Regions from separate parts of the Variovorax xiamenensis genome, predicted to be linked through region 1. Evidence: predicted binding sites of a transcription regulator. Region 1 holds the regulator's gene; the other holds the start of a gene.
The links. Region 1 encodes HrcA, which represses chaperone genes, less so after heat shock. Its sites were predicted from a motif close to TTAGCACTCNNNNNNNNNGAGTGCTAA; they were not measured.
Positions count from the first base shown of each region.

Region 2: SFB74_RS06465 (co-chaperone GroES) is a predicted target of HrcA. The motif match lies at 2,550-2,576, and genes of this name have one in related genera.

Region 1 is NZ_CP139038.1:5,991,616-5,997,197, forward strand. Features, by position in the region: gene SFB74_RS27390 (RelA/SpoT family protein) at 1-2,111, shown strand, start outside; gene greB (transcription elongation factor GreB) at 2,119-2,694, opposite strand; tRNA gene SFB74_RS27400 (tRNA-Arg) at 2,751-2,827, opposite strand; tRNA gene SFB74_RS27405 (tRNA-Arg) at 2,944-3,020, opposite strand; tRNA gene SFB74_RS27410 (tRNA-Ile) at 3,103-3,179, opposite strand; gene hrcA (heat-inducible transcriptional repressor HrcA) at 3,211-4,218, opposite strand; gene SFB74_RS27420 (recombinase family protein) at 4,272-5,192, opposite strand; gene SFB74_RS27425 (rolling circle replication-associated protein) at 5,277-5,582, opposite strand, start outside.
Region 2 is NZ_CP139038.1:1,490,673-1,496,254, reverse strand. Features, by position in the region: gene SFB74_RS06470 (KAP family P-loop NTPase fold protein) at 1-1,862, opposite strand, end outside; gene SFB74_RS06465 (co-chaperone GroES) at 2,666-2,956, shown strand; gene groL (chaperonin GroEL) at 2,988-4,640, shown strand; gene xylB (xylulokinase) at 4,802-5,582, opposite strand, start outside.

The sequences.
Region 1 (5,582 bases):
GCCGTGCCTACCGCTTCGCCGACGAAGCGCACCTCGGGCAGTTGCGCAACAGCGGCGAGCCGTACATCACCCATCCCATCGCGGTGGCGGCGCAATGCGCCGAATGGAAGCTCGATGCGCAGGCGCTGATGGCCGCCCTGCTGCACGACGCCATCGAGGACTGCGGCGTCACCAAGCCCGAACTCATCGAGCGCTTCGGCGCCCCGGTCGCCGAACTGGTCGACGGGCTCACCAAGCTGGACAAGCTGCAGTTCAACACCCGCGAGGAAAACCAGGCCGAGTCGTTCCGCAAGATGCTGCTGGCCATGGCGCGCGACGTGCGCGTCATCCTGGTCAAGCTGGCGGATCGCACGCACAACATGCGCACGCTGGCCGATGCGCCGCGCGAGAAATGGGGCCGGATCTCGCGCGAAACGCTGGACATCTACGCACCCATCGCGCACCGCCTGGGGCTGAACCAGACTTATCGCGAGCTGCAGGAACTGTCGTTCCGGCATCTGAAACCGTGGCGTTATGCAACGCTGTCGAAGGCCGTGGCCAAGGCGCGCGGCCGCCGGCGCGACCTGATCCAGAAGGTGCAGAAAGAGGTCGAGGCCGCGTTTTCGGCCGCCGGCATGACGCTGCGGATCGCCGGTCGCGAAAAGACGCTTTATTCCATCTACCGCAAGATGGAAGAAAAGCACCTGAGCTTCGCCCAGGTGACCGATATCTACGGTTTCCGCTTGATCGTGCCGAACGTGATCGCCTGCTACACCGGGCTCGGCATCCTGCACCAGATGTACAAGCCCCTGCCGGGCAAGTTCAAGGATCACATCGCGATCGCCAAGCTCAACGGTTACCAGTCGCTGCACACCACGCTCGTGGGGCCGGCCGGCGTGAGCGTGGAATTCCAGCTGCGGACCGAGGCGATGCACGTGGTGGCCGAATCGGGCGTGGCAGCGCACTGGCTGTACAAGGCGGCCGAGCCGAACGCTGCCAGCAATGACCGGCTGGGCACCAAATGGCTGCAGTCGCTGCTCGACATCCAGGACGAGACGCGCGACGCCGCCGAGTTCTGGGACCACGTCAAGGTCGACCTGTTTCCCGACGCGGTCTACGTGTTCACGCCCAAGAGCCAGATCATGGCGCTGCCCCGCGGGGCCACGGTGGTCGACTTCGCCTACGCCATCCACAGCAACATCGGCGACCACACCTCGGCTGCGCGCATCAACGGCGACCAGGTGCCGCTGCGCACCGAACTCAAGAACGGCGATGTCGTCGAGGTGATCACGGCGCCGGTGTCGACGCCCAATCCGGCCTGGCTGGGTTTCGTGCGAACCGGCCGGGCGCGCTCCAAGATCCGTCATTACCTGAAGACGCTGGCGCATGCCGAGTCCGAAGGCCTGGGCGAAAAGCTGCTCGCTCAGGCGCTGCGCGCCGAAGGGCTCAGCAAGCTGCCCGAGGAAGACGAGGAGCACCAGGCGCTGTGGGAAAAGCTGCTGCGCTTCACCGGCAACCGCACGCGCTCCGAACTGCTGACCGACATCGGCCTGGGCAAGCGGATCGCGAGCATCGTTGCGAAGCGGCTGGTGTCGATGCTTTCCGAACTGGGCGAACGGCCTGACGCGTTGCTGCTGAGCCGCGAGCGCTTCATCTCGCACGAGACGGTGTCGCAGGGCGCGGTCACGCTGGACGGCAGCGAGAACTCTTCGGTGCGTTTCGCGCTGTGCTGCCGGCCCATTCCCGGCGACCCGATCGTCGGCTATCTCGGCCATGGCGAAGGCTTGGTGGTGCACACCGAAGACTGCGGCGTCGGCCAACGGCTGCGCCACAAGGACAGCGAGCGCTTCTTCGCCGTCGAGTGGGCGGACGAGCCCACGCGCGCCTTCGAGACCGGGGTGGTGATCACCGTGCGCAACGACAAGGGCGTGCTGGCGCGCGTCGCAGCGACGCTGGCCGATGCGGAAGCCGACATCACGCACGTGGAAATGGCCGATGAAACCCCGCAGGATTCGACCGACCTGCGTTTCGTGATCGCGGTACGCGATCGAACGCATCTGGATGCCGTGCTGCGCGCGGCGCGGCGCACGGCATCGGTGCTGACCGCCTCCAGGACGGTTCCGGCTCCCTGACCTGCCGTTATTCCGCAGCCCGACGCGGCGCCGGATAGCTCACGGAAAGAATCTCGACTTCGTGCGCGCCGCCGGGCGTAACGAGCTTCACCACGTCACCTTCGCGTGACTTCAGCAAGGCCCGCGCGATCGGCGAGATCCAGCTGACCTGCGACTTCGCACTTTCCGCTTCGTCGATTCCAAGGATCGTCACGCTGCGTTCGTCGCCCGTCTCGTCTGCATAGAGGACGGTGGCGCCGAAGAAGACCTGGTCGCGACCATGGTGCACCGACGGATCGGTGACCTCGGCGATCTCGAGGCGCTTGGTGAGAAAGCGGATGCGGCGATCGATCTCGCGCAGGCGCTTCTTGCCGTAGAGGTAATCGCCGTTCTCCGAGCGGTCGCCATTCTTGGCCGCCCAATGGACGGTCTCGACGATCTTCGGACGCTCCTCGTCCATCAGCTGCAGCAGCTCGTCGCGCAGCCGCGCATAGCCTTCGGGGGTGATGTAGTTCTTGCCGCCCGCAGGCAGCGGAGGCGAAGCGCCATCGGCGCCGTCGTCGTCTCCGTCGGAATCCGTTTCCTTGGTGAATGCCTTGTTCACGCCGATCCTCCGAAAAGAAAAAAGCCCGCAACTCGCGTTGCGGGCTTTCTTTATAGTGGTGCGGCTGGCAGGAATCGAACCCACGACCCCTTGGTTCGTAGCCAAGTACTCTATCCAGCTGAGCTACAGCCGCACAGCTTGCGATTATAGCCCGCTTTGCAGGCAAATTTCGAATATCTCAGGCTAATTGCAACGAATGCCTGAAAAAGAAAAAAGCCCGGAAGACGAATCTCCCGGGCTTTTTCAAGATGGTGCGGCTGGCAGGAATCGAACCCACGACCCCTTGGTTCGTAGCCAAGTACTCTATCCAGCTGAGCTACAGCCGCGAAGCTTTCGATTATAGCCTGTTTTTGGCTGCTCCCCGAAAGCATGGCAAGACTTTGCAGTATCGAATCGCCGAGGGAGCGGTGGTAGGCCGTGCTGGGCTTGAACCAGCGACCAACGGATTATGAGTCCGCTGCTCTAACCAACTGAGCTAACGGCCCACGCGGCACGATTCTATTCGCGCCGACGAGCCTACTTGCGATGGCTCAGCGCATTGGTCACCAGGCGCGACGTGATGTCGACGATCTGGATCATGCGTTCATAAGGCATGCGCGTCGGCCCGATCACGCCCAGCGTGCCCACGACCTGCCCGTCGACCTCGTAGTTGGCGCTGACGATGGAAAGCTCCTCGAACGGCACCACCTGGCTTTCTCCACCGATGAAGATGCGCACGCCCTCGGCCTTGCTCGACACGTCGAGCAGCCGCATCAACTGGGCCTTCTGCTCGAAGAGCTCGAAAGCGCGGCGCAGTTGCCCCATGTCGCTGGAGAAGTCGCTCACCGCCAGCAGATTGCGCTCACCCGAAATCACGACGTCGTCTTCCTGCGCCTCGGTCAGCACTTCCGAGCTGACCTGCACCGCCGCCTGCATCAGCGTGGCGATCTCGCCGCGCAGCTTCTCGATCTCGGACTGCAGCCGGTCGCGCACCTGTTCGATGGTCAGGCCCGCATAGTTGGCGTTGATGTAGTTCGAAGCCTCGACCAGCTGCGACTGCGAATAGTCGGCCTCCGGAAAGATCACCCTGTTCTGCACGTCGCCATCGGGCGAGACGATGATCACCAGCAGGCGCCGCTCCGACAGCCGCAGGAACTCGATCTGCTTGAACACCGACGCGCGCCGCGGCGCCATCACCACGCCGACGAACTGCGACATGTTCGACAGCAGGTGCGCCGCATTGGCGATCACCTTCTGCGGCTGGTCGGGCGCGAGGCTCGGCGCGGTCATCTGCTCGCGCTGGGCGGTCAGCATGGTGTCGACGAAGAGGCGATAGCCGCGGTGCGTGGGAATGCGACCGGCCGAGGTGTGCGGGCTGGCGATCAGCCCCAGCCCCTCAAGGTCGGACATGACGTTGCGGATGGTTGCCGGCGACAGATCGAGCCCCGAGGAGCGCGACAGCGTGCGCGAACCCACAGGTTGCCCATCGGCGATGTAGCGCTCGACGAGCGTCTTGAGCAGCAACTTGGCACGGTCGTCCAGCATTGCAAGATTTTAGTGTTGTACGTTGAAAAATTCGGGAAAAGGCGACGCATAGCCTAGCTCACTCGCCGGGCACGAGCCCCGCCCCAACTGCGGCGACTCACCCCGCACCTCACCAATGCCGACCTCACTGCCGTCGGCGACACCCCAAACAGCGAGGCCACCTCGCCCAACGTGAACCCCTCGGCATAGAGCTTGACTGCGACACCAGCCTCCTCGCCAGTCACCAGCGACGTACGCCCAAACTGGACCCCACGCGCCCGAGCCGCCACCCTGCCAGCCTCGCAACGCTCACGGATGATGGCCCGCTCGAGCTGGGCCACGGCACCAAGAATTTGCAACACAAACTCACCCATGGCCGATGACGTGTCTATCGGCTCAGTCAGCGACTTCACCGCACACCCCGAACGCTTGAGCCGATCCAACAGTTGCAGAAGGTCTTTCAAGCTACGCGCGAGACGATCCAGCTTGTAGACAACCAACGTGTACCCTGGCTTCAGCGCATCAAGCGCCCGATGAAGCTCAGGACGAGCACCTACGCCGCTGGTCTTCTCAGCGTAAATCTCCCGTACACCAGCAACGCGCAAAGCATCCAGCTGCAGTCTCGTGTCCTGCTCGCTCGTTGACACCCGTGCATAACCAACCAGCATCTGATCCCCCAGAAACAAACCATCAAAAGATGGACGTATTTGGCCGCTCCAACGAAAAAATTCGCACGCTGACATCCGCCACCCCCTAACACGCGCCCCATGTACATTTCGCCGCATGCTCAAGTACTTACTAGCCGCAACACTGCTCGCCACAGCACAGGCAGAAGCTGCAACGCTCGAACCATACGAACTGCACAAATGCCAAGGTCGCGACCGGTTCTCATACTGGACAACCCCACCCTGCGCTGCAGGTGACAAGACCATCGCGACGTCCCCGCAAGATCCACGCAAACCACTGTCCGAACAGATACGCCGGGCCGAATGCATTGAGCAAGTAATGCGTCAAGAATTGAAAGACAACCCCGGCTTCAACCCAAGTCCGAGACGCGCCCCAAACACCAACCACTGCAACTAATCACCAGGAGCAACCTCCGTGCAGAGGTAGTAGCTATCGCGCCAGCGACCGATATGGTGCGTGACGATGACCTCGCCCTCCTCGAGCCAGAAACAGCGCGGAATCAGCTCCAGCAGGCTCACTCCCGTAAACCGCGTGGCGACCGACTTCGGCAGCGGCTGATCACCCTTCGAATGCGTGTAGCGCTGCTTGCCCTCAGGGAAGAGCTCAGCGTGCTTCAGGATGTACTTCGAGACGTAAGCAGCCATCTTGGCCAGCGACGACGTGAGGCCCCTGCCAGCCTTTTTCCCGCCCACGAAACA
Region 2 (5,582 bases), 2.7 Mb from region 1:
TTCAGGTACGTCTTGACCTGCTCCGAAGACTCAGGGTCGTCGCGCCAATCGGTGAGCAACAAGGCTGCCCAGGGCTTGCTCTTCAGCTTGGGCAAGATTGCGTAAGGCCTGCTTCCCGGAGGAATTTCTTCCAGCGCTTGAACGAACTGCTCGCCCAGCTCAGGATGGGCTTCGGTGCAGTTGAGGCACCGAAGAAGGTCGACTGCGTTCCAGTGGCCATCCCGTGCCTTCCGGATGACGCGGGTGAGGATGCGAGACACGTCAGCTTGGCCGAGTGCCGTAAGCTGCGGCACGAGTATCTTGGAGACTTCCTTGGCTTCCATCGTTGCCTCAAGCAGACGCTTGCCCTCCTCGGACAGTTCGTCGTACGCCGCCAGGCCGAGCGAGCGGTCCCTGCTGAGATGCAGCAGCGCACGCAAGTCAGAACCGCTCAGGCGCGGGCTCAGACGCACCCACTGTTGGTAGAAGGGTGTAGACCAAGACGGGTGTGGGGTGAAGTACTCCTCGTCAGCCTGAGCAGCCCGCTCAAGCGCTTCCAAGAACTCCGCTTTGCCATCCGGGTTTGCAGCGACAGCCTTCACAAAAAATTCGAAAGCAGCCGGCGATGCAACGCGCTCAAGCAGCTGGACCTTCACAAGCTCCTCAATCGCAATCGGCATGTCCATCGCCTTGGCGATGGTCAGCCTAATCATCAAGTTGTTCATGAACCGCTTAATGAGTCGCGGATTGCCAGCGATGTCTGTTGCACTGACCAGCAACGGCGCAAGCTGGTCAGCAATGTCGAGTTCGCTGGCGATGCTCTTCGCGCCATCGCCATAGGCCTTGGTCAAGTCCTCGCGCGAGATGCCTTTGCCCCACGCGGTCTTCAACAGGGCAAGCAGCGCCTTCTGGCCTTGCTGTTGGAATTCCGGCGTGAGCTGCTGCTGCCTGGCGGCGAGATCGGCCATCATCAGAGCGAGGTAGACCTTCACTTCGTTGACCCCGAGGCGAGGGACCTTCAGTGGTACCTGGATGAGCTTGTCGAAGTAGCTCGTCACCAGACCGCTTTCAATGTCCATGCCTGCGAAGTGCGCACGGACAGCTCCGCGAATCATGGCTTCATCTGCAGCGATGACGAACGCGGTGTTCTTCACGTGCAGCAACAGCCGCATTGCTTCAAGAGTTGCGATAGCAGTGTGTGGCAGGCAACGGTCCAGGTCGTCGACGAACACCACCAGCGTCACACCCATATCTGCGAGCAACTCCTCGAACGCCTTCCGGAGAGCATGAATCTCCTTCGGCAGCGAGTCGTCTTCCCGCTCCCCGACCAGCTCTTTCAACTCAGGCTTCAGGTCTGCGTAGGCATCCTTGAGCGCGGCCAAGTTCTCTTCGCGCTTGGTCTCATCGGAGAGTCCCTTGGCTAGGCCCGTCGCTGCGCCAATGAATGTGCCAAGCGGCCCGCCGGCGATAGAGCCAATGCCGGCATGCGCAAGCACGGGCGCAGCCAAGCGTGCCAGCTTGAGCAACCTGACGCGCTTGACAACAGCGATTGCCTTGTCGACGAAGCCCTCCCGTTTCTTCGCCTCTTCGAGGAGTCGGTCGGAGACAGCTTGCAAGAGCGCCTGCCGAGCGTCCTCGTACCCCTGATAGAGCCAAGCATTGAACTCCATCACGATGTACGGGCTAGCAGCTGCGCCGAAGGGCTCTGCCCTCTCGAGGTCGGCCTTGGTCAGTTTGACCAGCGTCGACTTCCCCGCGCCCCAACCGCCCGAGACGCCTATGGTCAGCGGACTACCGCCAGCTTGGCGAATCAGGTCCGCAGCCGCGCGCGCCACCACGCCGAAGTTGAGCAGATCGACCTCCGCCTCGATGTCATGCCACATGTCATCCTCTCTATCTGATTTGTAACTTTTCGCTCATGTTGCCATACGATGGCGTGGATAGGCGCCACGCTTATCGCGCGCGATTCCGGGCAATTGTCGGACCGCTTGATGAGTGGCTGGCTCTGCGATCTCCTTGAGCGGATGAATTCCGGCCCGGAAGAGCCATCGTCAAGCCTGGCGTTTCCCGAGAGTGACGCTGCTTGAGCTCACGCGGAAGCCGCATGTGGCACCGCATCGCCTACCCGCTATGGGCGCCCTTCCGGCCGCGCGTGGGGCCAAAAAGCCACCGATGAGGGCAAGCTGGCCGAACGTTCGCTCTCGGCCGAAGCAGTCCTTCGCCGCGGCATGCGCGATCGGCTGCTCACAGTCTGGAGCGGAAAGTGGGCCCGAAGCTTGACGACCGCCGAGAAGCTCCGCCCTATCCCAAGGCAATCATTCTGCTGGTTCAGCGCTCCGCGTTAATTTTCATCCGGGTAAAATTTGATTAAAGATTGGCGATCGCGCAGCATTCCATCAACGTTCAGTGGCGTCCTCGCCACCTGTAGCAGCAGCTCCTCAAAAAAGCACGGTCGTGCAGTTCCGAGTTAGCTGAGAAGAGTTCTGAGTTAGCTGAGAACCGACAACCGACGCCCACAAAGGCCCCGCGGCCGCCCCGCATCCTTGAAAAGTCATCGATTGCCCTTATGATTAGCACTCGCTGCTGATGAGTGCTAACAGCCCTCGCTTCCAGCCGATGGGCTGCCGGTCTCCGGTCCGGCACCCGACCACAAACCCGTTTCTTATCCATACATCCAGGAGATGCAATGAAACTTCGTCCTTTGGCCGATCGCGTGATCGTCAAGCGTGTTGACAGCGAAACCAAGACCGCATCGGGCATCGTGATCCCCGACGCAGCCGCCGAGAAGCCCGATCAGGGTGAAGTCCTGGCCGTGGGCCCGGGCAAGCGCAACGACAAGGGCGAACTGGCCGCTCTGACCGTGAAGGTCGGCGACCGCGTCCTGTTCGGCAAGTACAGCGGCCAGACCGTCAAGGTCGGCGGCGACGAGCTGCTCGTCATGAAGGAAGACGACCTGTTCGCAGTCGTCGAGAAGTAATTCAACAGATCCCCATTCGGAGTAATAGAACATGGCAGCAAAAGACGTAGTCTTCGGCGGCGAAGCCCGCGCACGCATGGTCGAGGGTGTGAACATCCTGGCCAACGCAGTCAAGGTGACCCTGGGCCCCAAGGGCCGCAACGTGGTGCTCGAGCGCTCGTTCGGCGCCCCCACCGTCACGAAGGACGGCGTGTCGGTCGCCAAGGAAATCGAACTGAAGGACAAGCTGCAGAACATGGGCGCCCAGCTCGTGAAGGAAGTGGCCTCCAAGACCAGCGACAACGCCGGTGACGGCACCACCACCGCGACCGTGCTGGCTCAAGCCATCGTTCGCGAAGGCTTCAAGTACGTGGCCGCCGGCATCAACCCGATGGACCTGAAGCGCGGCATCGACAAGGCCGTGTCGGCCCTGGTCGAAGAGCTGAAGAAGGCTTCGAAGCCCACCACCACGTCGAAGGAAATCGCCCAAGTCGGCTCGATCTCGGCCAACAGCGACGAAACCATCGGCAAGCTCATCGCCGACGCGATGGACAAGGTCGGCAAGGAAGGCGTGATCACTGTCGAAGACGGCAAGTCGCTCGAAAGCGAACTGGACGTCGTCGAAGGCATGCAATTCGACCGCGGCTACCTGTCGCCCTACTTCATCAACAACCCCGAGAAGCAATCGGCGCTGCTCGACAACCCCTTCGTGCTGCTGTTCGACAAGAAGATCAGCAACATCCGTGACCTGCTCCCCACGCTGGAACAAGTCGCCAAGGCTGGCCGTCCCCTGCTGATCATTGCCGAAGAAGTCGAAGGCGAAGCCCTGGCTACGCTGGTCGTGAACACGATCCGCGGCATCCTGAAGGTCGTGGCCGTCAAGGCTCCTGGCTTCGGCGACCGCCGCAAGGCCATGCTGGAAGACATCGCCATCCTGACGGGCGGCAAGGTCATCGCTGAAGAAGTGGGCCTGACGCTCGAGAAGGTGACGCTGGCCGACCTGGGCCAGGCCAAGCGCATCGAAGTGGGCAAGGAAAACACCATCATCATCGACGGCGCCGGCGCTGCTGCCGACATCGAAGCCCGCGTGAAGCAAGTGCGCGTGCAGATCGAAGAAGCCACGAGCGACTACGACCGTGAAAAGCTGCAAGAGCGCGTGGCCAAGCTGGCCGGCGGTGTTGCCGTGATCAAGGTCGGCGCTGCCACCGAAGTCGAAATGAAGGAAAAGAAGGCTCGCGTCGAAGACGCCCTGCACGCCACCCGCGCTGCAGTGGAAGAAGGCGTAGTTGCCGGCGGCGGCGTGGCTCTGCTGCGTGCCAAGCAAGCCGTGGGCGACAAGGTCAAGGGCGACAACGCCGACCAGGACGCCGGCATCAAGCTGGTGCTGAAGGCCATCGAAGCTCCCCTGCGCGAAATCGTGAACAACGCCGGCGGCGAAGCCTCGGTGGTGGTGAACGCGGTTCTGGCCGGCAAGGGCAACTACGGCTTCAATGCTGCGAACGACACGTACGGCGACATGCTCGAGCTGGGCATCCTGGACCCGACGAAGGTCACCCGCACCGCACTGCAGAACGCCGCTTCGGTGTCCTCGCTGCTGCTGACGACCGAAGCCATGGTGGCTGACGCTCCGAAGGACGACGCTCCTGCCGGCGGCGGCATGCCCGACATGGGCGGCATGGGTGGCATGGGCGGCATGGGCATGTAATTGGCTCGCCCCCAGGCTGCGCGGGCACTTCGTGTCCGCTACGCCTACCCCCTACCGGGGGCGACACCTGCGGACCGGCGAAGCCGGATCCGCGGTGTCCCGCAAAATGAAAAAAGCCCGTCTGCGACGGGCTTTTTTCATGGTCGTGGCAATCGTGCCGGTTACTGAAACTGGTCTCGCAGCGACTTGTACAGCGCCTGGAAGCGCGCGTGCCTTGTCCTGCGGACATCGGCACCCTCGGTCGACGGCATCAACTGCTGCTTCACCGGCGGCAGCGTGCACACCTCCGCGACCTCGCCGCCATCGGCCAGCCACGCCAGCCGCGCCGCGCCCAGCGCCCCGCCCGTCTCGCTGCCCGCATAGAGCGTTAGCGTCACGCCGAAGATGTCGGCCAGCAGTTGCCCCCACCACACGCTGCGCGCACCGCCGCCTACAAGCGCCATCTCGCGCAGCGGCATGTCGGCAGGCAGCCGCAGGGTGTCGAAGCCGTCGCGCAGGCCGAAGCTCACGCCCTCGACCACGGCGTAGGCGATCTCCGCTGGCCCATGCGCGTGCGTGAGGCCGAACAGCACGCCCTGAGCGTTCGGGTTGTTGTGCGGCGAGCGCTCGCCCGAGAGATACGGCAGGAAGAGCGGACAACGCTCGCGCTGCGCCGGCGAAACGCTCGCCGCTGCTTCGAGCAGCGCGGCCTCGTCGGCGAACTTGAAAGTCTTCGCGGCCCAGCTCACCGCGCTCGCGGCCGAGAGCATCACCGACATCTGGTGCCAGCGCTTCGGCAGCGCATGGCAGAAGGCATGCATCGCCTGCGCGGGGTTCGGCAGGAAGCGGTCGGTCGAGACGAACACCACGCCGGAAGTGCCGAGCGACACGAAGCCCTGCCCCGGTTCGACCAGCCCCATGCCGACCGCACTCGCCGCGTTGTCGCCCGCGCCGCCCGCGATC